4 regions of the Ruegeria sp. SATB027 genome follow, and region 3 is predicted to be linked to each of the others. Evidence: riboswitches for the same ligand, from Rfam matches in the RefSeq annotation. Region 3 holds a riboswitch; each other region holds the start of a gene.
What was found. A riboswitch is a leader RNA that binds a small molecule or an ion and turns the genes downstream of it on or off. The one in region 3 is predicted to bind cobalamin.

Region 1: linked by a shared signal. The riboswitch ahead of AC2FPW_RS16155 (DUF4198 domain-containing protein) and the one ahead of AC2FPW_RS00485 (ABC transporter substrate-binding protein) in region 3 are both predicted to bind cobalamin.
Region 2: linked by a shared signal. The riboswitch ahead of AC2FPW_RS15325 (hypothetical protein) and the one ahead of AC2FPW_RS00485 (ABC transporter substrate-binding protein) in region 3 are both predicted to bind cobalamin.
Region 4: linked by a shared signal. The riboswitch ahead of AC2FPW_RS07480 (DUF1636 family protein) and the one ahead of AC2FPW_RS00485 (ABC transporter substrate-binding protein) in region 3 are both predicted to bind cobalamin.

What each region holds. Positions count from the first base shown of each region.
Region 1 covers NZ_JBXWTH010000054.1:10,096-17,654, reverse strand. Annotated here, with positions in the region: gene AC2FPW_RS16160 (ROK family transcriptional regulator) at 1-640, shown strand, start outside; cobalamin riboswitch at 762-960, shown strand; gene AC2FPW_RS16155 (DUF4198 domain-containing protein) at 1,093-1,878, shown strand; gene cbiM (cobalt transporter CbiM) at 1,885-2,496, shown strand; gene AC2FPW_RS16145 (NikL family nickel/cobalt ECF transporter subunit) at 2,493-3,056, shown strand; gene cbiQ (cobalt ECF transporter T component CbiQ) at 3,056-3,835, shown strand; gene AC2FPW_RS16135 (energy-coupling factor ABC transporter ATP-binding protein) at 3,832-4,482, shown strand; gene AC2FPW_RS16130 (hypothetical protein) at 4,499-4,714, opposite strand; gene AC2FPW_RS16125 (hypothetical protein) at 4,790-5,788, opposite strand; gene AC2FPW_RS16120 (hypothetical protein) at 5,781-7,559, opposite strand, start outside.
Region 2 covers NZ_JBXWTH010000048.1:43,914-51,472, reverse strand. Annotated here, with positions in the region: gene AC2FPW_RS15335 (DNA polymerase III subunit gamma/tau) at 1-600, opposite strand, end outside; gene AC2FPW_RS15330 (protein-tyrosine phosphatase family protein) at 773-1,285, shown strand; gene AC2FPW_RS15325 (hypothetical protein) at 1,277-1,684, opposite strand; cobalamin riboswitch at 1,775-1,993, opposite strand; gene AC2FPW_RS15320 (alpha/beta hydrolase family protein) at 2,127-2,984, shown strand; gene rsgA (ribosome small subunit-dependent GTPase A) at 3,020-4,048, opposite strand; RNA gene ffs (signal recognition particle sRNA small type) at 4,207-4,305, opposite strand; gene AC2FPW_RS15305 (bifunctional 2',3'-cyclic-nucleotide 2'-phosphodiesterase/3'-nucleotidase) at 4,345-6,213, opposite strand; gene nudC (NAD(+) diphosphatase) at 6,397-7,380, shown strand; gene AC2FPW_RS15295 (SRPBCC family protein) at 7,419-7,559, shown strand, end outside.
Region 3 covers NZ_JBXWTH010000006.1:10,978-18,536, forward strand. Annotated here, with positions in the region: gene AC2FPW_RS00460 (dihydrodipicolinate synthase family protein) at 1-808, opposite strand, end outside; gene AC2FPW_RS00465 (GntR family transcriptional regulator) at 816-1,526, opposite strand; gene AC2FPW_RS00470 (GlxA family transcriptional regulator) at 1,693-2,643, shown strand; partial or broken gene AC2FPW_RS00475 (ABC transporter ATP-binding protein) at 3,534-4,043, opposite strand; gene AC2FPW_RS00480 (FecCD family ABC transporter permease) at 4,040-5,071, opposite strand; gene AC2FPW_RS00485 (ABC transporter substrate-binding protein) at 5,086-6,090, opposite strand; cobalamin riboswitch at 6,244-6,436, opposite strand; gene AC2FPW_RS00490 (P-loop NTPase fold protein) at 6,987-7,559, opposite strand, start outside.
Region 4 covers NZ_JBXWTH010000031.1:64,319-71,877, reverse strand. Annotated here, with positions in the region: gene AC2FPW_RS07505 (hypothetical protein) at 1-574, opposite strand, end outside; gene AC2FPW_RS07500 (heparin lyase I family protein) at 655-1,482, opposite strand; gene AC2FPW_RS07495 (hypothetical protein) at 1,625-1,921, shown strand; gene AC2FPW_RS07490 (hypothetical protein) at 1,926-2,495, shown strand; gene AC2FPW_RS07485 (NAD(P)-dependent oxidoreductase) at 2,821-3,816, opposite strand; cobalamin riboswitch at 3,919-4,123, shown strand; gene AC2FPW_RS07480 (DUF1636 family protein) at 4,218-4,592, shown strand; gene cobW (cobalamin biosynthesis protein CobW) at 4,597-5,652, shown strand; gene cobN (cobaltochelatase subunit CobN) at 5,656-7,559, shown strand, end outside.

The DNA of each region.
Region 1 (7,559 bases), on a different contig from region 3:
GCGTGACGCGGACCTGAAAGGCGCACTGGCCGCAAGCTATGACTTGCCGGTATTCCTGCAGAACGACGCAACGGCCGCTTGCGGTGCCGAGCTGGTGTTTGGCCCGGCGGAAGGCCCACGAGATTTCCTGTATTTTTATGTGGGCTTCTTCATCGGGGGCGGGGTGGTTCTGAACGGTTCCATCTTTTCAGGGCGGGGAAACGCCGGTGCGCTTGGTCCATTGCCTGTGCCGGACGACGCAGGCGGAGTGAAACCATTGATAGATGTCGCCAGTCTTTATGTGCTGGAGCGCGCAGTTGGTGGGAATGCCAAAACAGCCGGCTCAATCTGGGAAACGACACAGCATTGGGACATACCGGAAACCCACCTTGAGAACTGGTTGAAACAGGCGGCGCACGGGATCGCACATGCCATCGTCTCGTCTTGCAGCCTGATCGACTTCGAATCTGTCAAGATTGATGGCTGGATGCCCGCAGGCATCAAGGCGCGGCTGGTGGAATTGGTTGAGGTCAAACTATCTGACATGAACCTGACCGGGCTTGAACGGCCCTTGGTGCAGGTGGGGACGGCAGGCCCGGATGCCCGCTCATTGGGGGCGGCCAGTTTGCCATTGTCGGAAAGATACCTGCTCGAAGGGTAGGTTCATTCCCGAAAAACCCCGACCTTTATCCAAAGCAGATCCGTCGGAAAAAGGGCATTGCCCGCTAAACTTTTTGACAGCCAGCGCAATTGATCGTTGACGGATGCCGAAGAAGTCTGGCAAGCCGCTCGGCATGTCCGGTTCCGGGGCGTGCTCAGGAATCAATAGGGAATGCGGTGCGGGCTTTGGCCCAATTCCGCAACTGCACCCGCAACTGTAAGCGGCGAGCAGGGCTGAAGTGCCACTGGTGTTAACCCGGGAAGGCCAGCCCAACGCTTTGACCCGCAAGTCAGGATACCTGCCGGACATGTGCCTTTGACAAGGGCACTCCTAATCGGCGACGGGATGTGCGTCGGAGCAGGATGCTTGAAAAAGCAGCTTAGCTTGGACATCCCCGCAGTCAAAACGCATCTCGTACCGGGGTTGGTGCGATGGGACAAGGACGACTATTGATGACCAAGCTGCTTTCCGCAGCCGCTGTGGCGATAGCGCTTCCAGCGATCGCAAATGCGCATTTCCTGCTGGAATACACCGCTGACACCATGATCGACGCACCGGGGAATGTTCCGGTCAAGCTGATCTTTTGGCATCCGTTCTCGAACGGGCATGTCATGGATCTGGGCAAGCCGCAGGAATTCTACGTGATCCACAACGGTCAGAAAACCGACCTGCTGGATACCCTGGAACCCGTACGTTTCGCCGGTGGCGAAAACGAAGGCGCGGCATTCAAAGGTTATGTTCCCGTCAAACGGTCGGGCGACTATGTGTTGGTGACTGTTCCCCAGCCCTATTATGAGGAATCCGAGGATATCTATATCCAGCAGATCGCCAAGGCATTCCTGAACCGCAACGAACTGCCGACCGACTGGATGAACCCGGTGGGCCTGCCGATTGAGATCATCCCGCTCACCAAACCAACCAACATCATCGCGGGTTCGACGTTTACAGGTCGGGTTATGGCCGAAGGCCAACCGGTTGCGGGTGCCGAGATCGAGATCGAGTACATGGCCGCAGAACCGGACATGGAAAGCGCTGCCGCCTCGGCTCCGACGGTCTCGCCGATGCCGGGTGGTGCATTGGTCGCAATTTCGGATGATAACGGGTATTTCACGTTCGGCGTTCCAAAAGCCGGCTATTGGGGTTTTGCAGCGCTCGGCGCCGGTCCCGTGACCGAACACAACGGCAAAGAACTAAGCCAGGACGCGGTCATCTGGATCCGCGCCTGGGATTTGGAGTAACCGTAGATGCACATCGTTGACGGAGCCTTGTCCAACCCGGTCGTGATCGGCGGTGCAGTCGCTGCTGCGGGTGGAATTGCCATGGGCCTCAGGTCGCTGGATCTTGATCGCATCCCCACTGCGGGGGTGCTGTCTGCCAGCTTTTTCGTGGCATCGCTGATTCATGTGCCGATTGGCCCTTCGTCAGTGCATCTGATCCTCAACGGTATGGCCGGGCTTTTGTTGGGCTGGGCCGCATTCCCGGCCTTGTTCGTCGGGCTTTTGCTGCAGGCCGTCTTCTTTGGCTTTGGCGGGTTGACGGTATTGGGGATCAACACCCTGAACATCGCGTTGCCCGCGGTTTTGGCCGGGCTGATCTTTGGCCGCTTGATCGCCCATGACTCACCTCTGCAAGGTGCGATATGGGGCGGGGTCGGCGGTGCCTTTGCCATCGCCGCCACAACCGGCATGGTTGCGTTTTCACTGGCCCTGTCCGGGGATGCATTCCTGCCAGCGGCCAAGCTTGTTTTCTTTGCACATATTCCTGTCATGGCGATCGAGGCGATCCTGACCGGGTTCGCGGTTTTGCTGGCGCGCAAGGTCAAGCCCGAGCTGTTTGTCAAAGGAGCGGTCGCGTGAGGTACCTGGCGATCATTCTGGTGCTGTGCTGCGCACCCGTACCTGCCTTGGCGCATAAGGTCATCGCCGGAGTGTTTGAATCCGGTGACGCCATCGAAGGCGAAATCGGCTTTTCCAACGGCGACATGGCAAGCGGGGCCGAGGTCATCGTCAACGGCCCGGACGGTGTCGAGCTGGGCCGTATCGTAACAGATGCAGACGGGTTCTTTATCTACACGCCAAACGCGCCGGTGGCCCATACTTTCTTTGCAAACCTTGGTGCCGGGCATGTGGCCGAGGTCACCATGCCCGCTGCGGATGTCGCCCGGATCATGGGCGTTGAAGCGGAACCCGACACCGCGCCGACAAACGCACCTGCCCAGACAGCGGCGGTGCTCAGCGATGAACAACAACAGGTCATTGCCAGGGCCGTGCGGGATGAGCTGCGCCCGCTGCGTCGGGAAATCGCCGCCTACCGCGAACAAAATGACCTGCAAACTGTTCTGGGTGGGATCGGATATATCGTCGGTCTGTTCGGTTTGGGCTTTTATTTTGCGGCACGCCGCAAGCTGGCGGCCTGATGGCTCACGTTCTGGGGCAACAGGAAAACACGCTGGTCAAAGCGGGCGCGCAGCGGCGCGGCGCGATCAACCCGCTTGATCCAAGGATGCGGATCGTGATGACGGTTGTCTTCGCGGTGGTGACTGTGGCGGTGTCCTCGCTGACGGCGCTGTGCGCGGCTTTGGCGGTGTCCCTTTCGCTTCTTGCCGCGTCGCGTCTGCCCTGGCGGAAAACGTTGAAACGCATGGCCATGATGGATGGGTTCATCCTTTTCATGCTGGTGCTGTTGCCATTCTCCATGCCCGGCGACCCGATGTTCACGCTCTGGGGGTTTCCCGCAAGCTGGCAGGGTTTCTGGAAAGCGGTCGAGATTGCTCTGACGGCCAACGCCGTCATCCTGTCCCTTATGGTGCTGGTCGGCACGATGGAGCCGGTCACTCTTGGCCACGCCCTGCACCGCCTGCGCTGCCCCGAAAAGCTGGTTCACCTTCTGATGTTCACCATCCGCTATATCGAGGTTCTGCGGGAAGAATACCTGCGCCTGCGCGCGGCCATGAAGGTACGCGGATTTCGCCCGGCAACAAACTGGCACACCTATCGCAGCTTTGGCTATCTCGTGGGCATGATGCTGGTGCGCGCGATCGAAAGATCCGAACGCATACTTGATGCGATGAAATGCCGGGGGTTTTCAGGCCGTATGCTGCTGCTTCAGGACTTTGCCCTGACCCGAAGGGACATCGTTTTTGCCGCAGGTCTTGGTGCCCTTTGCGCGGGTCTGATCATACTGGATTTGGCATGACACTGATTGCGCTTGAAGATATCTGCTTTGCCTACCCCGGTCAGCCACCCGTTCTTGACGGTGCCAGCCTCAGCCTGTCCACCGGTCAACGCCTGTCGCTGACTGGTCCGAACGGGGCGGGAAAATCGACCTTGCTGCGCATCACGCTTGGCTTGCAGCGCCCACGGTCCGGCACGGTCACGATCTTTGGTCAGCAAAGGGTGCAAGAGGCCGATTTTCACGACGTGCGCCGCCGGGTGGGCCTTGTGTTTCAGGATGCGGATGATCAACTGTTCTGCCCGACCGTCGCCGAGGATATCGCCTTTGGCCCGCTCAACCTGGGCAGAACGCGCGACGAAGCGCTTGCCATCGTTGAAAACGTATTGAGTGATCTGGACCTGATGCATCTGAAGAACCGCATCACCCACAAATTGTCAGGGGGTGAAAAACGGCTGGTTACGCTGGCGACCGTTCTGGCGATGGAGCCCGAGGTTCTGCTGCTTGATGAACCCACCAACGCGCTGGACCCACGAAACGAGGCCCGGCTGCTGGAAATCCTCCGGGCATTGCCGCAAGCGATCCTTCTTGTCAGCCATTCCCCGGCCTTCCGCGCCGAACTGGCACCGGATGCGCTCGATTTGCGAGACGGAAAACTGGTTTCTGTCTGACAGGACCAATCCGGGTTCAGCCGTGCCGCTTTCGGCTCATAAGCCCATATCTGACCGCCCATGCCCGAAACGACAGACGTCTGCGCCGGTCCTGTTTCACCGGGTGTTTTGATTGCGCGCCACCTTTTCGGTTGAACTCGAAAACGTCGATGATGCGCTCGGCGCAGCCGCAAGCTTCGCCCATGCCAACTTTGGCAAAGTAGAATTTTTCGAAACGTTCCGGGTTTTGCATGGCGCCCTTCCTGTTCAAGCGTAACCGCAAAAGCCTAGTGCCGCCAAATCACTTTGCTGCGGCCACAGGGGGGTGCTATGGCGCTGCGAATGCGCTTCCCGTCCAGACATTGTCCAGTTGATTGAAAACCGGCGAGGTGATGAGCATCTCCGCGGGGTACAGCAATTGCAGCTCATCCGCGAACCGCGTGACGCCGGGTACAAGCCCGGTGATGTTCTGCCACGCGGCCCAGCTGCCGGGATCGGACAGGCTGGTGGGATTGCCGGGATCAGCCGCCTGGTGCCAACCGGCCGCATTCAGGATCGGTGTAAGGGCAAAGCGCGCATCGTTGCTGTCAACCTCGGAACAGGCAGCAGCATCGCATTCCCAGCTTGTCCAGTCTGCCGCCGCGATGGTCCCGGCAATCGGGGCGGTGGCGTCGATGACCCGTGCCAGAACCTCGAACCCGCCGCCCGCAGTCGGACGGCTGAGCGACAGGGGGTCGGTGGCCACGGCATGCAGCGCCGCGGTCGGTGCGAGGCTGAGGGTTCGACCGATCAAAGCCAGCTGTGCAATACCGTCGGTCACAGGCCCCGATCCGGCGGCCGGCAGGACCCTGACAGGTGTCAGGATCGGCACCGCACCGCCACGTATCGCGATCTCCTGCAACGCATTGTCGAAGGCCGGTACGAAATCACTACGGATCGTGAAGCTCAGCGGGAAACTGGCCTGCTGCGGACCTACGGGCCTTGCCCCGTCGCGGGTGATGAAAGACATCGGCGGAATGGCACCCGGCTGCGGCAGCGAAATCTGCGGTCCCGCAATACCCAAAGCGGCCGCGATCATGCGTGCGCGCTGTTCGGCCTCACCATACTCGCTCAGCAGATTGATATAGCCGCCGATCTCGGTGATGTTGCGCGGCGCAGGGATGCGCGATGGGGCAATATCGCCCGCAATGGCAAGCCTATGGGCAATCACCTCACGGGCACGCTGGATCGCCGGAGAGTTGGTCGTTTCAAGAATGTTGATGATCGCCTCGGCAAGGCTTTCATCGATTCCCGGTTTGTCCGTCACATTTGTGCTCGTGTCACTCATTGTCATCCTCCGCAGGAGCGTTCAGGCCATTGAGGAAATCCAGCACCGACTGGCTGCCGGCCTTGGTCGCGCTGCCGTCATCAGCATCCGCATTTGCCTTGGTGAAGGCCCCGAAAAGCTTGGCCAGAAGCAGCGTGTTGGATGGGTTGGCCAAAGCAGCAGCCCCGCCGGGGAAATCCTTGAACAGGTTTTGAACGAAACCGGCCCGGTTGCCATCCGGTTGCCCACCGATCAGCGCTGAAACACCCGAGGCGTTCTTGGCGATATCCTCAAACCCCTTGATCTTAGCGGCATTGCTGGCGTCGAATGCTTTCTTGTCAGCAGCGGCTTTCTTGGCCTCTTCGTCTTTGCGGGCGGCAGCGATTTCCTGACCTTTACCCGCAAGTTCCGTGGCCTTTCCAACCAGCTCCTTGGTCAGATCCGTCGCCGTGTCGATGGCCTTGTCCCGACCAGCGGCAACCGATTGCGTTTCAAGCGCCAACTGCGCTTGCAATTCCTTCAGGCCCGTCAGATCGGTTCCCGCCCGCGCAAGATCGGGCGCAGCCTTGAGGATTTCGGCCAGTTGCGACGTGGGCACAGCCTGGCCGGTGCCAATGTCGCCCCCTGCAATGGTCAGCGTGTTCGAAGGCTGGTTGTTCGGCAGGTCTGACGGCGCACGTGTACCAAAGATGGCGTCACTGTCAGCAGGCAGGACGGGCGCGTCGCCAACCGGTGGCGGTGTCGGGCTGTCCTGCCAGTTCCAGAAGCGGCGGTGGTCGATCATCTCGCAGGAATTGCAGCGGCCCAGAACGGCCTCGCCCAGCAGTCCTCTGGTCGGCAGTGAAATCGTGCGGCGCGGTGGCCGGAAATCCTCGCGATGGAAGGCCAGCAGACTGTCCTGAATGTCACCGGTCCGCATCTCCATCCGGTCGGCCAGATCGGGCGGGATCGAGAAGGGCATGATCATGGCATTGCCATAGAACCCCAGCACCTTGTTCTGGACGGTACTGAGCAGCGATATCTCGCTTGAGGCATCGTCGAGTCCACCTTCCGGTACCCCGATGGTGAAACGCTCCAGCAGGATCGCACGTTCTTCGTCCGTCATGCTGGCCCAGATCACGCGGGAATAGCGAACGGTGTTGGCCACAATATGCTGGTACATCTCTTCGATGCGGCGCAGATCCCGGCGTGACAGAACGTCCGGCACTTCCTGCACCGAATAGGGCAGGGTGGCAGGCAGCGCCTGGAACGTATTGTCATCAACAACGGTCTGGGCGTTTTCGTTCATACGCGCCTCAAACTCGCTGACCATGGGCGGACCCACCAGATCGTCAAAGTCCGAGCCCGAGATCGTGGTGCGAAGGCTGCGGTTGATATTGCGGGTGGCCCGATCCAGATCGTCGGCATCTTCCAGATTGGCCAGATGTTCCCAGATGTTAAAAATGTTGATGGGATCAGGACCGGTGTAGAACGAATAGGCAAACGAACCCGTCCGCCTGCGCAGCTCGACACGCGCGATATCCGACCGCTCGACCGAACGGGGCAAAGCCACAGACCCGGTATAGGTCCGGCGCTTGGTCGGATCACGCCGCGCATCAGCCAGCCGGACAAGCAGGTTCTCGCGTGTTTCCGCTGGCAGGTCATGCAGGTTGTCGATGTCTATCGGCGATCCGGTCAGCGGAACAGGTCCGACCCGGTCGCCATCCTGCGTGAAGATCACGACAGAAATGTCATCATTGGGCATGAACGTGCCCTGCGCCTCGAAACTGACGATGTCCTGTGCGACGCCGGG
Region 2 (7,559 bases), on a different contig from region 3:
CTTGCGCAGCAGGCCGATCATGTCTTCGGGCTCGATCCGGCGCAGGTCAAAGCGCTGACACCGCGACAGAACCGTGACCGGCACTTTGCGAATCTCGGTGGTCGCGAAGATGAATTTCACATGTGCGGGCGGTTCCTCGAGCGTCTTGAGCAGCGCGTTGAATGCGCTGGTCGAGAGCATGTGAACCTCGTCGATGATGTAGATCTTGTAGCGCGCGCTGGCGGCGCGATAGCGGACACTGTCGATGATCTCGCGGATATCGTTGACGCCGGTACGGCTGGCCGCATCCATTTCCATCACATCGACATGGCGTCCCTCCATGATTGCGACGCAATGCTCGCACTGACCGCAAGGCTCGGTTGTCGGCCCTCCGGTTCCATCCGGTCCGATGCAGTTCATGCCCTTGGCGATGATCCGCGCCGTGGTGGTTTTTCCCGTTCCGCGAATGCCGGTCATGATAAAGGCCTGCGCAATCCGGTCGGCCTCGAAGGCGTTTTTTAGGGTGCGCACCATAGCATCTTGACCCACCAGGTCGGCAAAGGTTTCCGGGCGGTATTTGCGGGCGAGAACCTGATAGGCGGGGCTGGGCGTGTCTGTCATGTCTTCTCGCTCGGATTCGGTGCTTCGGCACAGCGTAGTGGCGGCGGCAGTCCGCGTCCACTGTGGGGCGCGATGATTTTTTGTTTCAGAAACGGGCTGGTTTCCAACTAAACTGGTCCAGCGGATTTAATGACTCATTTCTTAAAGAGTACCTTGGGGGAGGACGCACTTCATGTCGCAGCTGGTCATTTTTGCTCTGCAGGTCGGAGGCGGAACGCTTGCCCTTACTTCAATGCCCGGGCGTGGCGGGGATTACGTCGGCGATCTGGATATGATTGCTGCTTGGAAACCGGGCCTTGTGATTTCAATGACGACGGATGTTGAAATGCTTCAGGATGGCGCGCAGCACTTTGGCAGCGACATCCAAAGCCGTGCCAGCCGGTGGGTTCACCTGCCGATCGAAGATTTTGGAGCACCGACGCAGGCGGTTCAGAAGGCCTGGCCAGAGGTCAGCGCCACGGCCCGACATGCGCTGTCGGGCGGTGGCCGGGTTCTTGTGCATTGCCGTGGGGGGTGCGGCAGATCCGGGATGATTGTTCTGCGACTGATGGTTGAATGCGGTGAACGCGCCAGCGACGCACTGGACCGCCTGCGGGCCGTGCGCCCCTGCGCTGTCGAAACCGATGCGCAGCTGGCCTGGGCGTCCCGGATCACCCCGGCACAGGTGGAAGTGGGATCAAGCTGACAGCTGCTGGGGTGCGTAGCCGGTTTTCCGGGGCCGGATCGTTGAAACCTCGATCATGGCGCAAGGCGGGTTCGCGACAATGCCCGAGGGCAGCGTGCTGAATGTAGGTCCGAAGATCAAATCGGCATAGGCATCAAGGTCCCGTATTGCCGTATCAGGGTGCGCCCCGCAGAAAACGCGAACGCTGTCGGATCGCGCTCGGATCGTTGCCATGCACCCTTCCGCGCAATGTGACAGCGCGCTGTTGCCTTCAAATTCGAAATCCTCGCTGGTGGCCGAAACCGCCTGCGCCATGGCTTCGGAAATCGAGCGGGCCAGTCGCGCCAAAGCCGGGCAGGTTTTGCCCGTCCGCTGGCACACTGTAGCGCTGTATTCGTGTGACTTTGTCTTCCAGATCATCCTGCGCCCTCCGCGCGTGGTGGGCTGGATATTAGGGCAGGTGGAACAGCGTTTCGCCATCAGGACCTGCCCGGACACCCCGCCCGAGTTTCGGTTTCAGTTCCGATGGCAGGTCTCCTGACTTGCGGGTCATTGCTCTGCCGACCTTCCCAGCCCGTGGGCCAGTGGTATTTCGGCATTGCTTACCGCTTACAGTTGCGGGGGCAGTCGCGGACTTGGTTGATATCTGTGTGACCAGACAAACCGCACCGTGTTCCCTTTTCATCCCGACCTCTTGTGGGGGCCGGAAACCATCACACAACCGCTAGCGCCTGATCGCGTTCCGAGTCAAGCCGATCTTTAGGCCGGACGTTTGGTCATGCTGGATGCGGTTTACCTTCCGGCCTAGTGTCGTCGGCATCGAAGGCAGGCAAACCGATTGTTTCAGCGAAAGCCGGGGATCATGTTGGATACGGAACAGACAGTGTTGATCGAAGATTTCCGCTTTCCGTCCGGGTCTGTGACCTTGTCGGCGCGGCTGTACCGGCCAGTGGGTGAGTCGGACACGGTTATCGTGCTGAACAGTGCCACGGGTGTGCCGCGTGACTATTATCAACACTTCGCGCGATGGCTGGCCACCGACCGGGGGATAGCTTGCCTGACCTATGACTATCGGGACTACGGGCTTTCTTTGGTCGGCCGCCTGAAAGACGCAACCGCGACAATGGCGGATTGGGCGTTGATCGACATGCCAGCGGCACGGGCCGAGATGCGCAGGCGGTTTCCAAAGGCGCAGCAGTGGACCATCGGCCATTCGGTCGGTGCGATGCTGGGGCCGGTGCAGCCGGATATCGACCAGATCGACCGAATGATCGGTGTGTGTTCGGGGCTGGTGACTTTGAAAGATCACCCATGGCCCTATCGGGGGTTGGCAGGGCTGTTCTGGTATGGCCATGCACCGCTGATGGTGCGGGCGCTTGGGTATCTGCCCGGCAAAGCAATCGGGTTTGGGTCGGACCTGCCCGCCTCGGTCTACTGGCAATGGCGCAAATGGTGTACAGCTCCTCTTAGCTACGTTCCCGAGATCGGGCAGAATTTGCCTGATGCGCATTGGGGCAGTTCTGGAACACCTGTGGATCTGTTCACGTTCGAAGATGACCAGATGGCTCCGCCCGAGGCAGTTTGGCGCCTTGCCGACCTGTACGGCCCCGAGTCCAGACGCCACCTTCTGAAGCCTGCTGAATTCGGACTGCCGGAAATAGGCCATATCGGAGCATTTGCCCGTCGCAATGCAGCGGTCTGGCCGCGCCTGATCGCCTGATCAGACGCGACGCAGGTTTTCCTAACACCTTGCAGTTATGGCCGTTTGCGAAGTTTCTTGTCCTGCATGACACCGCGCACCATCTTGCCGAACGCCTTGTCCCGCGCCCGCGATTGGGCAACGGTTTCCGAGTTTCGCTGATCTTCGCGCCGCAGCTTGCGCCAACGGTCCAGCCGGGTCGGGTCAAGTACGCCTTCGCCGATTGCGTTCTGCACGGCACAGCCGGGCTCGGTCTCGTGCTGACAATCCGAAAAGCGGCAGCTTTGGCCAAGCTCCGTGATGTCCGAGAACACGTTGTCGATCCCGTCCTGAGCGTCCAGCAAACGTAATGCGCGCATTCCCGGCGTGTCGATCAGCCAGCCACCGTTACCCATCCTGTGCAACGCGCGCACCGTTGTCGTGTGTCTGCCCCGTGCGTCGTCTTCGCGAATTCCAGACGTGGCGAGGTTTTGATCCGTCATGGCGTTGCTGAGCGTCGTTTTACCTACGCCCGACGACCCGACCAGCGCGCCGGTCTGGCCTTTGGGGCACCACGCCAGAACCTTTTCGACATCTGCCGGGTCCAGCGCATTGACCGCCAGCACCGACAGAAAAGGGTCCAGAGATTGCACTTGTCCCGAGAAACTGCCGGGGTCATCCGACTGGTCAGCTTTCGTCAGGACAACGACCGGATAACATCCGGCCTGATGCGCCAGCGCCAGATAACGTTCCAGCCGGGGAAGGTTGAAGTCCGCATTGCACGAGCTGACGATGAACAAAACATCGACATTGGCGGCAATCAGTTGGGTTGCGGCACCTGTACCGGCAGCCCTGCGTTGCAGCAGGCTGCGCCGGTCCAGAAGGTGACGCACGCGGTATTCGGCGTCCGCAAGAACCCAATCCCCGACGGCATATGAACCGGTCGGATTATCCGGTGTCAGCAAACGGATTTCACCATCCGGGCTCAGCCCGATCAGACGGTCCCGATGAACAGAGGCGACGCGAAAGGGCGTGTCAGAAAGAAAAGCCGCGTGTTGCGCGGCAAAGTGAGAGGACCATCCCAGGTCCGAAAGCGTATAAGACATTTATCTGCCTGTTTTCAGAAACAGCAATGCCAACGGATGGCAATCGCGCATCCGCAGGTCGTGTGTTCAGGCAGTCCGGTGATTCCGGTGAATCAGAACCAGTCTGCCCGAAGGGTTTTCACTACAATCATAAAGCCCTCCTGCGGCTGTGGTTCACGAAGTGAGAGGTTGGACATCGACCCAAGCGGGGCTCGTTGTGGCTGCTTCCTTCCGGACCTGACCAGGTTGGCGAGGCGCTCGCCCGCGCCAACCTCTCGAGTCCGGATATAGGGAAGGCATCGAGAAAAGACAACCCATCAGAGCGTCAGGCGAATGCGTTCAAATCCCCTGCCATCCGCGCCCAGCGACACGGGATCGAACCTGTGCAACTCATCCAGATATTTCAGGGCACCCGGACCTGTACGAAGAATTGTTGTCACGCCCCGTTGCGGCATCAGCGAGAACGGGTAGGGCTGCGTGGCGATCGGATGGGGCGGAAGGTGCTGCGCCAGGTAATCCTGCACAAGGTCCTTGATGCTCAGCGGTGGCAGGCTGATCAGCTCAGACGTTGTCGCATGCGGAAAATGCCCGCCTCCGCTGGCGCGGTAATTGTTCAGCGCCATAACGAACATCTGCTCCGGTCGTACGGGACGGCCTGCATATGTCAGATCGCTGATCCGCTTTTGGTCGGGGCGGATCATTTTCCCCTGCGCATCGTAACGAGGCGGCCGCGTGGGATCGATCTGATAAGACAGTCCAAAAACGATGTCGAAATTGTACCCGGCCCGTTCAGGGTTGATCAGTTCGGGTTCGGAACCGGGCTTTAACTGGTTGAATACGCTGGCCGACATCTCCAACCAGTCCAGCAAATGCGCGCCGCTGATCCGGATTGCACGCAACTCGTTGGGAAACACATGCAGATCCGCGACATGGCGCAAACATATTTCTCCGGCGGGTACCTCGGTATAATGGCGCGGGCCTGAGCGTCCGCCGGATTTGGCAGGCGAAACAACCGACAAAATCGGCAGATCCGCCAGGTCTGTTCCCTGTAAAAACGGGCGCAGTGCGGCGGCTTGCGCCGCAGCTACAAGGGTCAGCCCGCGATCCGGCACACAGCAACTGAAATAGCTGTGCAATGTATCCGGGATATGTGCCACCGGTGCGGCAACGGATTGACGGGTCATACGATGTGCCACCTCACACAAGCCCGCAATTTCACTGTCTTCCCCGACGGCTGTGCCGTTGCTGATAACCGGTCGCAGTTCGACGCGGTAATCCCGGATTTGCACTTTGCCGTCCGGCCCGGCGGTCACGGCCAAATCGATAACCCCCAGGTAAGAGCCCGCTGATCCCGGCATGACAACGGGTGTTCCGTGTACCAGCTCCGTCAGGTGATCGACCACCGGGGTATTGGCATGGTCCTCTCCTGGAAGTGTCAGGTGAGTGTGCCCGGCCACAATGGCATCGATGCCTTTGATCGCGGCCAAGGGTATCACGGCGTTTTCCATCCCCGCCACCGGTTCGGTGCCCCCAAGGCCGGAATGAGCAAGCGCGACGATGATATCACACCCCTCGTCGCGCAATGTCTGCGTCAGGGACTTTGCCGCAACCAGGATATCCTCGACGACGATATCGTCATCCAGATTATGCGCCTCCCAACAGGCCGTTTGCGGCGGAAGAACCGAGAAGACGCCGATGCGAACGGGAATGTCTTCACCGTTCAAAGATACAGTGCGGTCCAGAATGGTGTGTCGCTGCCAGGGCTGTGGGCCGCGCGTGCGACACAGGTTGCTGCAAACGACCGGACAGGGGGCTTGCGTCAGGATGTTGCCCAATGACGCTAGCCCGAACCCGAAATCATGGTTGCCCAATCCGATTGCGTCATAATCCAGGGCTTGGAACGCTTTCATCATCGGATGGGCGGTGCCACTATTGGCTGCCCAATCGCCCATTGGGGTTCCCTGCAACGAATCCCCGTTGTCAAACATCAGCACCAGCGCGCGTTCGGCCTCTTGTCGGGCAGCGCGGATCAGGCTGGCAGTGCGCGTTAATCCAATCGTCTGGTCTGGCGTGTCGGTGTAATAGTCAAAACCGGTCAGGTTCATATGCAGGTCGGTTGTGGCCAGAATGCGAATTATCCCACTGTCACCAATGGGCTGTACCTGCGTCGAGGAGGGGATCTTCACTTTGAGTATTCTGCTATTGAATGTGTGTATTGATTAAATCCATCAAAATTCACTCTAGATGATTTTTCCGAGGCCACCATGCGGCTTTTCAGCGGCAGGGTGGTGGATTCTCCGTCCCTGAATAGCCATTGCAACACAGGCCGAGACGTGGCAGCCCTGTGCGCAAGATCAAAAGGAAATCCAATGAAAAACGCAGAGCAGGTAACCTTCGGGGGTTCGGGCCTTGATCGGGCGGCGCAGTATCGCGGAGATGCGGACAAGCTGACCGAGGCGATGCACAACCCGGCCGCCCGCTGTATCTTGCTGTGGCGTGGAAAACTGCTGGTACAGGGTGAGGGGCTGGACCAGCTTGCCATGATCCCGATGACGCACCCGCTGATCAGCAATGGTCCCGGCGGCGTCATTGAATCCCCGGTGTTTTTGGGTCTGAGCGCTGACAGCGCCCCCGTGTTTGCCGTTGATATTTCCGCATGGACAGCCGAGGGGCTGGATCTGACCAGTCTGGGCGCCTTCGTGGACAAGTCCGAACAACAACACCCGGATTTACCGCAAGGCCACGTGTTTGCCGAACTGCGCCGGATCATGACACGCCTGTCGGCGCGCGACGCGGAACTGGCGGCCACGTCTAAGGCAATAATCGGCTGGCATGAAACGCATCGCTATTGCGCCCGATGCGGTGCCGCCAGCGAGGTGTCGCAAGGGGGATGGCAGCGCAGTTGCCTGTCCTGTGGCGGGCAACACTTTCCGCGCACCGATCCGGTTGTGATCATGTTGATCACGCATGGTGACAGCGTGCTGATGGGCCGGTCTCCGGGCTGGCCTGACGGGATGTTCTCCTTGCTGGCGGGATTTGTTGAGCCCGGCGAAACGCTTAAGGCAGCAGTGCGCCGCGAAGTGATGGAAGAGGCGGGCGTGCCGGTAGGTGCGGTTTCGTACCTGTCCAGCCAGCCCTGGCCGTTCCCGGCCTCATTGATGTTTGGATGTGCGGGTGAGGCGCTGTCACGCGACATCGTGATCGACCCGGTCGAGATAGAAGAGGCGATGTGGGTCAGCAAATCTGAAATGATGCAGGCCTTTGCCGGTGATCATCCTAGGCTATTGCCAGCGCGCAAAGGGGCAATCGCTCATTTTCTGCTTCAGAACTGGCTTGCAGATACTCTGGACTGAGGAAACATTGGCTCAGCAAAAAAACAGCAAAGGTCATTATGCAGTTTTCAGCGCGAGAAGATATCGAGGCCCCCATCCAATCGGTGTTCGACATGGTGTCGGATTTTGAACGATTCGAGCGTATGGCAATGCGCCGTGGCATCGATGTGCGCCGTTTGGGCGGTGGCGCGGCGGTGACT
Region 3 (7,559 bases):
CCGCGTCGATCCCGTTCATGGTGACGCCATGCTTGATGGTCTGGATGAACTTGCCACCCTGTTCCAGCACCCGCATCAGCGGCATCATCGCAGACATGATGCGGCGCCCTTTGGCAAAGTTGCCTTCGATCACGCAGGCCTCATACAATGCCACATGTTCTGCTGGCAGGAAGTTCGAACCGCCGCAGACCCAGAATGGTGCGCCCCAGGCGAAAAACTCCAGTGCCTGGTCGTCCATGCCGCAGCCCAGCTGGATATGCGGATAATCCCGCGCCAACAGATGCACCCGGTTGATATCGCCCGAGCTTTCCTTAATGCCGCAGAAATTTCGGCTCCGACCCACGCGGTCAAGGAACTCTTCCCCCATCATTGTGCCGGTACGGTGCGGATAGTTGTAAAGCATCACCGGCAGGTCGGCGGCCTTGTCGATGGCCAGCGCGTTCAGCGCGTTTTCGCGATCCGTCGGTACCGAATAGGGCGGGCTGGCCAACAGGATGGCGTCCGCGCCGATGTCGCGCGCGCCCGCGGCCAACGCAATCGAGTCCGAAGTCAGCATCGCGCCCGTGCCAACCACCAAGGGCAACCGCCCTTTCAGGTGCTGATGCGTGAATTTGGCCAGTTCCAGCCGCTCCGCCACGGTCTGGGCATAATTCTCACCTGTGGATCCGCCGGAAATCAGGCCGTGCACACCATTTTCGATCAGGTATTCGATCACGTCGGACAGGGCGTCCCAGTTCACGCTACCATCGTCGTGATAGGGGGTGATCACAGGGGTATATATCCCTTCAAACTTGAAAATCGGGTTCATTCCGTCCTCATGCGGGTTTCGAAAATGGTGGGATACCCATCGGCACATCCAGCGCGTCAGGCATCACGAACATCCCGATCTGATCCCGGGACAGGTTCCAGTGATCCTCGGCCAGTTTCGCCGCCGCGGCTTCATCGCGTGCCTCGATGGCTGCGATGATCGCGTCATGCTGTTGGCTGGCCAGCGACAGGTTTTCGGACATTTCAACTGTCTGTGGCCGGTAGAATGTCATGCCAATCCGTGCATGATCGATCAGCAGCCGGTTGAATGACGGCAGCAGGTAGACATTGCCGGACATCTCTCCGGTCACGTCATGAAAACGGTTGTTGGCAAGTGCGCGATCTTCGGCCGACCCTGAACGAAGGGCAGCTTTGAATGCTTGCTGAGCCGCTTTCAGTTCTTCGATTTGCGCGTTAGTCGCGTTCACTGCCGCCAGACGCAGGATGGCCCCGTAAACCATCGGCGCGGCAAGGAAGAAATCGCGCAGTGTGGTGTAGGACATTTCCGAAACACGGGCACTGCGGTTTTTTCGCAGATCCAGATAGCCTTCGCCAGCCAGTTGACGAAACACTTCGCGCAGAGGCGTGCGCGACAGGCCGAATTCATCGGACAGATGCGCCTCATCCAGATCGTCACCTGGACGAAGGCGCAGCGTCAGGATGGACATCTTCAGGTGTTCTCTTAGCGCATTTTTGCGCGACTTGGCTTCGTCTTTCATCCTTTGGCCTCACTAAGTCCTGTGGCAGCTGCGTTCGAATCGCGGAGGTCACAGTTTTGTATTTCTAAAAAATACAACTTGTATACAAAAAAATCTCGTGCAGCATGGATGTCTGCAAAATAGACTCACGTTCGGGCGTCGGCCCAGTTTGGAAATGGTCCTGCTCATGCCTCAGACGCAGCACTTCGCCTTCATCCTGGTCGAGGAGTTTTCGCACCTCGCCTTTTCCTGTGCGGTCGAGCCGCTGAGAATCGCCAACCTTGTAAGTGGCGAAGAGCTGTATCGCTGGTCATTTGTATCCGAACAGGGCGAGCAGGCCGTGTCTTCCAATGGGTCCGTCACCCTCGTGCATTCCGGACTTGAGGAACTGTCCAAGTGCGATCAGCTCTTTGTTTTGTCGGGCATTCACATGCGTGACCACGTGACCCGTTCCCTTCTGGCCACACTGCGGCGCGAACGAGCGCGTGGAACGCGGATCGGGGCATTGTGTTCCGGCGCGTGGCTGCTGGCCGAGGCCGGGTTCCTCAACGGTATGCAGGCGGCGATCCATTGGGAATACCACGACGCGTTCATGGAAGCCTTTCCGGATATCAATCTGGTGCGCAGCGTCTTTGTCGCCGACGAAAAACACATTACCGCATCAGGTGGGACCGCGACCGCAGACCTGATGCTGCACCTGATTGAACGCGACCATGGCGAAGAGCTGGCCACCGATGTTGCGGATCAAATGGTCTATAACACGGTGCGTAATGCGACCGCCAAGCAGCGCGTTTCGCTGCAGTCGCGCAATGGAATGCGCAATGCCCACCTGGCAAAGGCGATAGACATTATGCAGGACAGCCTGGAAACCCCAGTTTCCCCATCCTACATTGCAGACAAATTGGGTATTTCCACCCGTCAACTTGAACGGTTGTTTGGCAAATACCTAAACACTTCCCCTAAAAGGTACTTTATGGAAATGCGGCTGGAACGGGCCCGGAAGCTGCTTTTGCAAACCGAGGCGTCGGTTACCGAAGTCGCCGTGGCCTGCGGCTTCGAAAATCCGGGTCATTTCTCTAGGGTATACAGGTCCAGTTTCGGCATCACGCCGCACGCGCAACGCAACAAGATCAACTGAAAAAGATGGGTTGCTGGTTCGCGCTTACCGGCGGGGGTGCCGCGATCTGTTGGCCTCGAACTGGCCTGATCTGGCACCCCCTGATCCTGCCGGGATACCCCCTCGTTAAAAACTGGACTAGTCAACAGACCGGCAGGATTACCCACCAATAAATCTCGATATAGGCATAAGTACATCAAGAACTTGTCATCTAGAGATTTGTTGTGCCCTGTTTCGTTAATCTACTGTTAATTTAAGGCTCAGATTGAGGCTTTGATTGTGGGTAATCTGCAATATCGACATGCGGTCGCCGCAATCTGTTCAACCTGATGGCGTTTCGTGACTTGGGTCAGGCCTCAGAGGTTTCTAAAAGGAATCTGTTTCACGGTTCAAAACAAGTAGTGAACACATCACTGAGGTTTGGTCGACCCACGCTCGGACAACGCGCCTGCCGATCATCTTTGAAGGCAAAAAACGAACGAATCCAATCCAGGTCAGAATCAAGACAGCATTCGACGGGCAACTTGACGGGTTGTGAGGAAACCCAGGTCAAGATTGCGCGCCGTTGGAATATGGCTTTGAGGCCGTAGATTGTACGTATCTGACATTCTGCGCTGACGACACTGATATCCTGTACGACCAGAAGCGATCGGAATCCGTCAGTCCAGATGATAGGACAGAAACCGTTCTGTCCCGCCGGTACTATACCCCCACTGCGCTTTGACACCGAAAACTTCTGAAACGGTTTCCAAAGACAGGGCATGTTCGGGCGGGCCAAGAGAGACCAGCCGCCCTTTTGACAAAACAGCCACCCGGTCACAGGCCATCGCCTGATTCAGATCGTGGAGTGCCATCACTGTCGTCACTTTTAGAATTCGAACACAGTTCAAGATCGACAGTTGGTGATGAATGTCCAGATGGTTGGTCGGTTCGTCCAAAAGCAAGAGTCCCGGTTGCTGAGCCAAAGCGCGTGCGATGTGCAGTCGCTGGCGCTCTCCTCCCGACAATGTCGCCCATTCTCTGTGTGCCATATCGACCATTTCCACGGTTTGCAGGGCTTTGTCGACTTGCCAGGTGTCCTCGGCGCGCCACGGCCGTAAGGCCGACAGCCAGGGCGTGCGGCCCAGTTCGACCACGGATCGTGCAGTCACGCGTTCGGCCGTATCAGCCTGTTGTTCAACGATGGCAATCCGTTGGGCAATTTGTCTGCGCGACAAATGCGAAACGGGATGACCCGCTATGACGACTTTTCCTGAAACCGGACGTACCAACCCCGCCAGCAGGCGCATCAGCGTTGATTTCCCCGAACCGTTAGGTCCGACCAAAGCAAGTGTTTCGCCGGGCTCCACGACAAAGGATACGTCTGACAGCAAAGTCTTGCCGCGAACGGAATATGTCAGGTTTTGCGCCTCGATCTTCATCGGGCGCTCCTCTGGCCGCGCACCAGAATTACGGCAAAGGCAGGCGCACCGATCAGGGCAGTAACCACCCCAATCGGCAGAACCTGACCCGGGATGATGATGCGCGACACGATATCTGCGCCGATCAGGAAGACCGCTCCGATCAAGGCGGCGGTTGGGATAAGCCTGCGATGCCCCGGTCCCACAAGGAACCGGGCAGCATGAGGGATGACCAGCCCAACAAAGCCAATGGATCCGACGACAGAAACCATGACAGCTGTTGTAAGTGCGGTCGCAAAGATCAGGGTTGCCTGCACCCGACGTACCGATATGCCCAGCGAGGCCGCTGAATCAGAGCCGAAAATAAAGGCGTCCAGTGCTCTGGCGTGAAAGCGGCAAATGAGCCAACCGACAAGGGCCACCGGAATGGCCAGATACACATCCGGCCAGCGCACGCCGCTGAGGTTTCCCATCAGCCAGAACATGATCCCGCGCGCCTGATCGGCATTGGCGGATTTGGCGATGATGAAGGCCGTCAGCGCATTGAACAACTGAGACCCGGCAATTCCCGCCAGGACGATCTGTGCCGTCGCAGCCCGTCCGCCCCCTGCGCCAGCGGCTCGGGCCAGTAACGCGACAAAACCAAAAGCCAAAAGCGCGCCATTGAACGCGCCAAAAGACAGCGACAAGGCCCCCCCACCCAAACCAGCGATGGTTACAGCCACGGCACCCGTCGAGGCCCCGGCAGAAATGCCCAAAATGTAAGGGTCGGCCAACGGGTTGCGCAGCAAAGCCTGCAACACGACCCCTGCGACAGCCAGACCGGCACCGCAGGACGCAGCGACCAGAGCGCGAGGAAGCCGGTAGCTCCAGATAATACCCTGATCAATGGGGTCGACGGGCAGGTCCGCTCCGGCCAGCTTGTTGGCCAGAACGGACAGAACCAAATCGGGCGACAGAGAGGTCTCCCCGATCATCGCGCCCGCAAGAACCGCCGCAATCAACAATGGCACGGTAAAGCACGCAGCCTTGAAACCCTGCCGTAAAATTGCGGCGACCTCGTTCACAGGTTGTTTCCGATGGTATCCAGCTTCTCGGCCAGATCCTCCAGTGCCGGGATTGCGCGGATGGTGGCGTCCATGGCCTGCGCATCCATAATGACGATCCGGTCATTCTTGACCGCATCCATCTGGCTGGTCACCGGATCAGTGCGCAGGAACTCCAGCTTTTTCAGGTAGTCGTCCGCAGCAAAGCGACGGCGGTCCATCTTGGCGATAACAATCACCGTCGGATTGGCCTTGGCAATGGTTTCCCAGCCCACTGTTGGCCATTCTTCATCCGTCTCGACGACGTTGCGGATACCCAATTTACTCATCATGTATCCCGGTGCGCCTTTCTGTCCGGCCACAAACGGGTCGCTTTCCATTTCGGGAGAGGAGAACCAGAATACGGCTGACACATCGTCCAGCTTCACGGTTTGCGCCTTGGCGACGGCTGCGGCTTCGCGGGCCTTGTACTCGGCAACCAGGTCCGTGCCGCGTTCGGACACATCAAAGGCTGCCGCCAGTTCTTCGATACCCTGATACAGCGTATCGGTCGAGAACGCCTGCAGGCGGGTGCCATCGCCGCCGACCGTATTGTCTTTGCCGATGCAATCTGCAGGCATTACATACGTTGGAATGCCCAGTTCGTGAAATTGCTCACGCGTGGCGACGATGCCCTCGGGTCCGACATGCCACTCATATTGCGCTGCGACCAGTCCCGGCCGCTTGGCAACAACGCTTTCAAAGCTGGGATCATTGTCCGCCAGACGCTCTACCTTGGCATTCACCTCGGCATATTCAGGCAGCACCTCGTTGAACCAGACCGAAGTTCCAAGAACCTGCTCGCCCACACCCAGCGCATAAAGCACCTCGGTCGCGGCTTGGCCGACCGTGACTGACGACGTCACTGGCGCGTCAAACGTGACCGAGTGACCGCAGTTTTCGATGGTTAGGGGAAAGTTTCCTTCGGCGGCAGCGCTGGTAGCCAGCAAGGAAAGGCCAATCAGGCCAGTGCGTAGAAACATGACAATCGATCTCCATGTGTCAATGACCAGAGAACGGGTGAATGGGCATTTACCGAAGCAACAGACGCTTTACTGCCTGCTGTGAGCGCAGGGTAGAAAATAGACCGCCCGGCGCGTTTCTTCGGCAACCTCCCCGGACAACCCCGCCCGGTGTGTTTCGGTTTCATACCGGCAGGTCTCCTGACTGACGGGTCTTTGTCTGTCCTGTCTTCCCAGACCAAAATGGCCCAGTGACGGAAATGGACAGCGCTCGCCGCCTACAGTTGCGGGGGCAGTTCCGGTTGGCACCAAAAGGCACCTCGGATTCCCTCTTAGCCACATCGGGACCGGTAAAACGCGGGTACCTTAACACTTACCCTGCGGCAAGAAAAAACTCCGGGGTCTTTCCTATTTTCTCGCAAGAGCATGGACCTGCGCGTCTCAACATGGCGCTGATATCAGAAAAGCCGCTGAGAACGCGCCAATATCCGGACCCGGATTCATAGTGTGTGATATTAGGGAAAATCATGGCTGGGGTGGTAGGAATCCTTGCCCCCCGATGAAACCTTAGAACTTTTCCAACTAGCCCGAGAAACTGGGGCGGTTTCGGGGGCATTCTGCTGAGCGAATCGACGGGCATTTTGACCGCTAGAGAGACCCGTTACGAGACCGCTAGAGAACCGCCAACTGGCGCAGGACAGGACCGCTGACGAGGCGTTTCGGGGGCTGACGGGGGGTGGTGTGGGTGCAAGGTAAAGAATGAAAGGGAAATGGGCACAGAAAGCGAGCTTTGCAAAGTTTGGCGGTTTTCACCGCTGTCACATACTTCGTGCGAATTCCTGAGTTGGAAATCGGCCACCTTTGTTGTTCTAATCGGTGCGTGCAGGCTGAACGACATTGAACCACATAGCTCACTCTTATTGTTCTTTCGTCGGAGCACCCCCTCCGATGTCGGTAGGCTCTTGAAACCTCCAACAATACTTGAGTGTAAGTTGTAAATGCGCTTGGGCAATAGGACCGTTCTCTTTGGCAATTCGGGTCATTTCCTCGCGTACTTGCAACGCCCATTTCCGTTCGTCTTCCCACTTGTTGTCGGGGCCATGGCGATCAGACATCTTGCCAAGAACCTGGCAAAGCTCTTGCGTATTGCCTTGCTTCAAATGCTTCATGGCAACTGCAGCAAAGCGTTTAACATCGAGGAGATGAAGAATGGGAACGCCGTAGAATGAATCTTCGTCGTTGACGTATCTGAATTTGAGATAGACTTGCGAGATATCGTCTTCAAACGCTTGCAACAGCGTTGACGTGATCTCGGGTAGGCTAGCCTCATAGCCCTCGATCTGGGCTGTCCTCATCGCATCAATGATCTCGTAAAACTCGTCGTTAGCATCACATCCATATCCCCCAAAGGAAAAGTGTTTTCCGCGTAGCCCCCAACCAAACTGTACTCCCAGCTTAGCAGGTGGAATTGCGTCTCCGGCTCGCAACTC
Region 4 (7,559 bases), on a different contig from region 3:
CGCATGGCGGCGTGCGATGGGCGATGTGTTTCAAAACCTTAGCGGAGCCAGACAGAGACACTGGCCCCATTGAAACGCCATTTGCAATCACGGTTACCGTGTTGTGAGACATGAAATCCTCCCCTAGCGAAACCCAGCTCCCCTGTGCTGCCCTATGCGTGCCAAAACTAAGCCTTGCAACGTATATTCCCTTAGCTGTCTCACTGTCATAAGGGTTACCCATTGGGCCAATGTATATCGTCGCACCGTAATTCTCGCTCCATTGGATCGCATCGTTTCCATCAAACTTGAACTGGAGTTGAGGCCTCTTCCAGCTTGGAACTTCATCCTCGAAGAAGACTTCAAAGGTTGGCCCAATGAAATCGACTCCTGGAGGAGGACACGTAAGCGCTATTTTACCATCGCCAGACAATCCAACTTGATCATCGTAGTCGTTGTACCACTTTGCAGGCTTGGCTATGTTTGCTTGTGATAGAGCGATATTCCCTAACAACATGCTCAAGGTAAAAACCGTCGTTGTGATACTACCTTGAAGCAACTTTCTAACAATTATTTTAGGCATCATTTTCCACATCTTTGTTTCCTGAAACCGCACATCGCAGTGACGTCCTACTTCTAAGCTGCACATCTTAAGCAGCTAGCAAATTAGTGAATTCACCTGCTTAGCTTCTTTTGGCTACCTGCACGTTTAACATTCGCAAAGTAAACCGTGCCTGGGCGGACGTGCTTAACCCCTGCCGTGCAGCATAAATAAACGCCAATATCAAAGTGGTTCATTTTCGCTTTTTTGTGCGGGTGGTTTGGAGGCACGTTAAGTGTAGGACCCTTGTAATTCGCAACCTGCTGACCATCCAAATAGATGATGATTTGCCCATCTGACTGGTGGGACCACTTCGCAAAAACTTGAAAATTCCGCCACTGTCCTTTGAAATCCCGCATATTCATCAATGGTATTCGAACAACGTTTTTGCATTCGTGATTGGCAGGATCACCACTCGCCACCTGCAACTTTAAAAATAGTGCGTCATCGTTACCTTTGCTCGTCCAATGGGATAGCGACGCGTGTGTGCAGCGATAACCTTTCCACTGCGCAAAAATGTAGCCGCCTTTGGTCTGCGACCCACGCGTTGGAAATGAATCTGGAATGAGCATGTCCCAGCCGTACCAAGCCTCTGACGGTTGGGGAAAAACCCAACGACCATCGCTCTTTGATTCCCTAAGCATGGAGCGCACAGATCCATAGGAACAGTCACCCTTGCCTGTACCATCGCCGTAGGCAGATGTTGCGCAATCCCCCCCGTAAATCGAAAACGAGTGGATACGTTTTGCTTCGATTCCTTCGAATTTTCGCAACCGCTTGTATGAGTTTGGCAAGTTCGACGCGCTCTGCTCAAATCTCACACCGCCTGCGTTCGACGGACCACTGAATGTAGCTAAGACAATTGCCATCACCAAAATTACTTGTGGTACAAAAAATTTCACTGCCTCAATCCTCTAACTTTTCTCATTCACGCGAAGCACAAGTAGCTCACGCTTCACCTATAAGTGCCAAATTGGGACTTGTTGCGCACACCAGTCAAGCCCTATGTTGGAAGACAACTAGTTTGCAGCTTTGGGCTTAAGCATGACAGGGATTGAAAAATTAGCACGTCTGAAGCAACTGCTACTTGGCATGGAGCGGGACTTAGGCATTGATGATTTAAGTGCCGTGCAGAGAAATATTGTGTACGCCGCAACGCTCCTGAGCGAAACTTCAAAAACGGTTGAGACGGAAGAACTGCGGCAACATGAATTGCTGAACGGTGTGTCGCGCAGCGCCTTTTTTCGAGCATTGCGAGAACTAGTAGAAGCAGGGTATTTGCGACACGCGCAGGGTCGACAACGATCTTCGTATGTCGTGTCAAAAGAGCTAGGTAGCTGAGCCGTTGAAAGCATTTAGCAACCAAAACCTGCTGACACCGTTTCTTATTATTTCGCTTGCGCACTTACTCGCATTTGGAATCTCAATTTACATTCTGCTCCCCCTGCAAGCCCAGTACACGCCAGAGCTTGCACCCTATGCCAGTTTACTTTTCCTCCCACATGGCGTCCGCATATTGTCAGCATGGATGATGGGCTGGAAAGCTATCCCGTTATTCGCACCAACTGCCTTACTGACGCACTGGGTGAACTTTGGGGCTGCGGGTTTCACACTGACGGGACTTGCTGGTGTTTTCTCTGGAATAGTATGTGCCGCGGTAACTTTTTGGGTGCTAGCAAAGTTTGGGATGGACTTTCGAATAACGGCAAATCGTGCAGCAAATTGGCGAGATGTGATGGTAGCAGGTGCAATTGCCTCAGCAATCAATACATTTGGAATGGGTTGGGCTTTTAGCCACAACACAAATACTTTGATTGGTTACTTCATTGGCGACGTAAGTGGATTGTTTGCATGTATGCTAATCCTCATGCTGGCTTTTAAGATCGCGCGCGAAGCAGAAGAAAAAACCAGCTAAATCAGCTATATGCGGGAAAATACACCTGTGCACAAAATGGCACACAGCATCAATTTACCCACGCATTATACTGAATTTAATTAGTTATTCTTGATGTCGTTCTCTTGCAAATCCGTGTACACCGGTTCGATTCCGGTACTCGCCTCCAACAACATCCTAATCGCTGACTTGGCCCCGCAGTACGCGCGTGTGACGCTTGGTATTTTCAGACGTTCATGGCCCGCGATTCTGTCGAACTGCGGGCCAGATATGGCGTGTTTTTCGGAACACCAGCCTACCCCTGCTCGTTCACGGGGCGCGATGTAGTCTGGTGTTTGCCTTACCCTCAGGCGCGCCCTTGTGGCACAACCTCGTATCCCGGCTCTTCCGGTTCATCATCCGTCATTTCGGCTGGAAAGCCCGGGGCGGTGATATCCAGGCCGGTTGCCTCTTCCAGCCGTTTGATAATATTTGGTGAAAGCTCGCGTTCGCCATATCGTGCGATACCATCGTTAAAGATGTTGATCATCACCGGGTTTATTTCCAGCGGCACCCCGGCGCGGTCGGCGACCTCCTGAAACAAACCGATATCCTTCTTCACCAGATCCATGGTGAAGGAAATATCGCGCGACCCGTTCAGGATGACCTGACTTTCGGTTTCGTGCACGAAGGATGTGCCGGACGAGATTTTGATCGCCTCATAGGTCGTGTTCAGATCCATCCCCGCAGCCTTTGCTGTAACCAGTGCTTCGGCGCAGGTAATCAGGTTGGCAGTGGCAAGATAGTTGGTCATCACTTTCAGCACCGAGGCCGAGCCCAGCTCGCCGGTGTGCAAAACCCGGCGGCCCATTGTCGTCAGGAACGGCAGAATTCGTTCAAACGTTTCCCGGTCACAGCCCGCAAAGATCGAGATATTGCCCGTCGCGGCACGGTGGCACCCGCCAGAAACCGGGCAATCCACAGCTGCACCGCCGCGTGAAATGACTTCGGCACCGAGGCGTTTGACTTCGGCTTCGTCTGTGGTCGACATCTCCATCCAGATCTTGCCGGGGCCCACTTCGGGCAACATCTCCTTCATGACTGCGTCCGATGCTGCCGGAGACGGCAGACAGGTGATCACCGCATCGCAATCGCGCATCAGCTGGGCGGGCCCTTCTGCCGCCTTTGCGCCTTTGGCGACAAATTCGGCCACCAGATCTGCGTTCAGGTCATGCACAGTCAGGTCAATGCCATTGCGCAAAAGGGATCCCGAAAGCTTGCCGCCAACGTTACCCAGACCGATAAATCCCACTTTCATATGACGCATCTCCAAGTTCGTCGTTTTCCCGTCATGCGACCACATACCGAACACGCACTTCATGCCGCCGAACGACGCCTACAGGTCGCTTTTTTCACCTTGGCTTATTTGTTGCGCGCGAACCGCTTGACAAGCGGGCCGGCGGTGCCGCATGTCCCGGACGTTGGTGTCGGCAACAGCCGATGAAAAGGGAATGCGTCAACGGTTCATCCGCCAAACGCAGCCGCCCCCGCGACCGTGACCGGAGAGGATGCCCAATGCCACTGGCCTGTGCCGGGAAGGCGGGACATCCGACAGAGCGACCGCTCTGGCATCCGCAAGCCGGGAGACCTGCCAACACCCGAAGTTGAAACCGGGCGGGGTGTTCCGGTGTCGGGTCCATGTGCAGACGTGGTGCCCGCATGAAACCCCGTCCCCCGCGAAGAGGATTTGGGGGGATGAGAGACATGACCGAGACCGCACCGGTAGAATTACTGGTCTGCACGACTTGCCGCCGGGGTCTGCCCTTCGAGGATGATGCTGAGCGTCCCGGCACATTGTTGCACAAGGCCTTGGAACAGGCTGCCCTGCCAGATGGCATCATTCTGAAACCTGTCGAATGCCTTTCGAACTGCGATCAGGGCTGTTCCATCGTTCTTCGGGGCGGGCCGGATCGCTGGACCTTTGTTTACGAGAACCTGAACGAAGTCGATCACGTCGATGTCATCATCGATGGTGTGACCAAGTATCTGGCCACAGACGATGGTCTGGTGAAGTGGCGCGACCGTCCTGAACATTTCCGCAAAAACTGCGCCTCGCGCATTCCCCCGATTGGAGGCTGAGATCATGTCGAACCTAGAAAAACTTCCCGTCACCGTGATCACCGGCTTTCTGGGCTCGGGCAAAACCACGCTGGTGCGCCATCTGATGCAGAACCCGCAGGGAAAGCGTCTTGCGATTGTTGTTAACGAGTTTGGCGATGTGGGTGTTGATGGTGACATTCTAAAATCCTGCGCGATACCGGATTGCCCTGCGGAAAACATCGTGGAACTGGCAAACGGCTGCATTTGCTGCACCGTGGCTGATGATTTCATCCCGACCATCGAGGCGCTGATGGCGCTGGAACCGCGCCCGGATCACATCCTGATCGAAACATCCGGCCTTGCACTGCCAAAACCGCTGCTGAAAGCGTTTGATTGGCCTGATATTCGTTCGAAAATTACCGTTGATGGCGTGATCGCGCTGGCCGATGCCGAGGCCGTGGCCGCCGGTCGCTTTGCTCCGAACGTTGAAGCGGTGGATGCCCAACGGCTCGCTGATGACTCGATTGATCATGAAACACCCTTGTCCGAGGTATTCGAAGATCAAATCTCGTGCGCGGATATCATCCTGCTGACCAAGCCCGATTTGGCAGGTCCGGAAGGCATCGCGAAAGCCAAACAGATCATCGCCGCCGAGGCACCGCGGCCGCTTCCCGTTGTCGAGGTCGCCGAGGGTGTCGTCGACGTACGTGTCGTGCTTGGCCTTGAGGCTGCCGCCGAAGATGATATGGACGCCCGCCCGTCACATCACGATGGCCATCACGATCATGAGCATGACGATTTCGAAAGCATCATCGTCGAGTTGCCGGAACAGACCGACCCTGCGGAACTGGTAGCCAGAATCGAACGTCTTGCGACTGAGCTGAATATCCTGCGCGTCAAAGGCTATGCCGCCGTCGCTGGCAAACCGATGCGCCTGCTGGTTCAGGCTGTCGGCGCGCGGGTTCGTCACCAATACGACCGCCCGTGGGAGCCCGGTGAAGAGCGCCGCTCGCGCCTGGTCGTGATTGCCGAGCATGACGACATCAAAGAAGCCGAAATCCGTGATATCCTCGTGGGTGTGACCGAGGTTGCCGAGTAAGTCATGCACGTCGTCTTTCGCGAAAGCCACGGGCTCGAGGAAACCGAGACCCCAACCGATCTGGGCCAAAGCCCGGGTGATCTGGTTGTGCTGTCCTTTTCCGACAGTGACCTGGGCGCTTTCGCGGCGGGCTGGCATCGCGGCGGCGGGCCTGAGGGGCGGATGCCCACGATGCGGCTGGCCAATCTTGCGGCGCTGAAGCACCCTCTGTCCGTCGATACCTATGTCGAACAGACACTTGAGGGCGCAAAGGGCATCCTGATCCGTCTGATAGGTGGCGTGCCCTATTGGTCTTACGGGTTGCAACAGGTTCTGGCACTGGCGCAGGCCAAAGGCATCGCGCTGGCCGTTTTACCGGCGGATGGGCGCGAAGACACTCGGTTGGATGAGTATTCGACCCTGCCCCTCTCGACCCTGCGGCGGCTCGCACATTTGTGTGACACCGGCGGCGAAGTCGCCGCGCAGGCCGCATTGGCCCAGATGGCCTTGGCAGCAGGGCTTTATGCCGGGCCAGTGATGGGCGCGAAAACCCTGCCCGAATGCGGTGCGTGGTGTCCAGATCAGGGTGTCGTCCCGGTGGGTTCCGCATTCCAGAACGATACGAAACGCATCCTTGTCACCTTTTATCGCGCGTATCTGACATCCGCAGACACCGCCCCGGTCGCGGCCCTGATCCGCAGCCTGCGCGCCCGCGGGCTTCCGGCGGTGGGTCTGTTTGCCCCGTCGCTCAAGACCCCAGCCGCTGCCGACTGGCTCAGGGAACAGGTCGTTGCCTTGCGACCGTCGGCGATCATCAACGCCACTTCATTCTCGGGCAAGGGCGCGTCCGGCACGTCGCCTCTGGACGCAGCGGATGTGCCGGTGTTTCAGGTCGCTCTCGCCACCTCGCGACGCAAGGCCTGGGCCGAGGCCGAACGCGGCCTGTCACCCGCCGACCTCGCCATGCATGTGGTATTGCCCGAAGTGGACGGGCGAATATCGGCAGGCGTTGTCTCTTTCAAAGAACCGGGCAAGCGCGATCCGCATTTGGAATACTCGCGTTTTGCGCATCGGGCCGAGCCGGACCGGATCGAGGCGATCATCGACCGGGTATCGGGTTGGCTTGCCCTGAATGACAAACCCAAGGCAGATCAGGTTCCTGCGTTGGTACTGTCCACATATCCCGGCAAAGACTGGCAAATGGCCCATGCGGTTGGTCTCGACGCGCTGGCCTCGGCTGAGGCGATGCTGTCTGATCTTTGCAGTGAAGGCTACAACATCGCGGCTGGCGATCCGGTTGCCGACGCACTCTTGGACGCCCGGATATCGTGGCCGCTTGAGGATTATCTGAGTGCGCTCGCTGAATTGCCCCAGACCCTGCGCACCGATCTGCACGCCGTATGGGGCAATCCCGAGCAAGACCCAACTTTCACTCAGGGCGCGTTTCACTTCACGGCTTTGCGACGCGGCAAGGCGCTGGTCGCACTGCAACCAGAGCGCGGAACACCCGAACTGCGTGATGACGACTATCACGACCTTTCGCGTACCCCGCGCCATAGCTATGTCGCCTTCTATTTGTGGCTGCGCAAAGGTCTTGGCGCGGATGCGCTGATCCATATCGGTGCGCATGGCACACTGGAATGGCTGCCCGGCAAATCGGTCGCCCTATCAGCAGACTGCTGGCCCGAGGCGCTGATCCGTGACCTGCCGGTGATCTACCCGTTTATAGTCAACGACCCGGGCGAGGCCGCGCAAGCCAAACGCCGGATCGGCGCCGTGACCCTGGGCCACATCCCGCCCCCCATGAAAGAAAGCGGAACGCCTGACCGGATGGTGCGGCTGGAAGCCCTGCTGGACGAGTTCTCAAACGCGGACGGCCTTGACCCCAGACGCCGTGACCGGTTGCAGGAAGATATCCGGGATGAGGC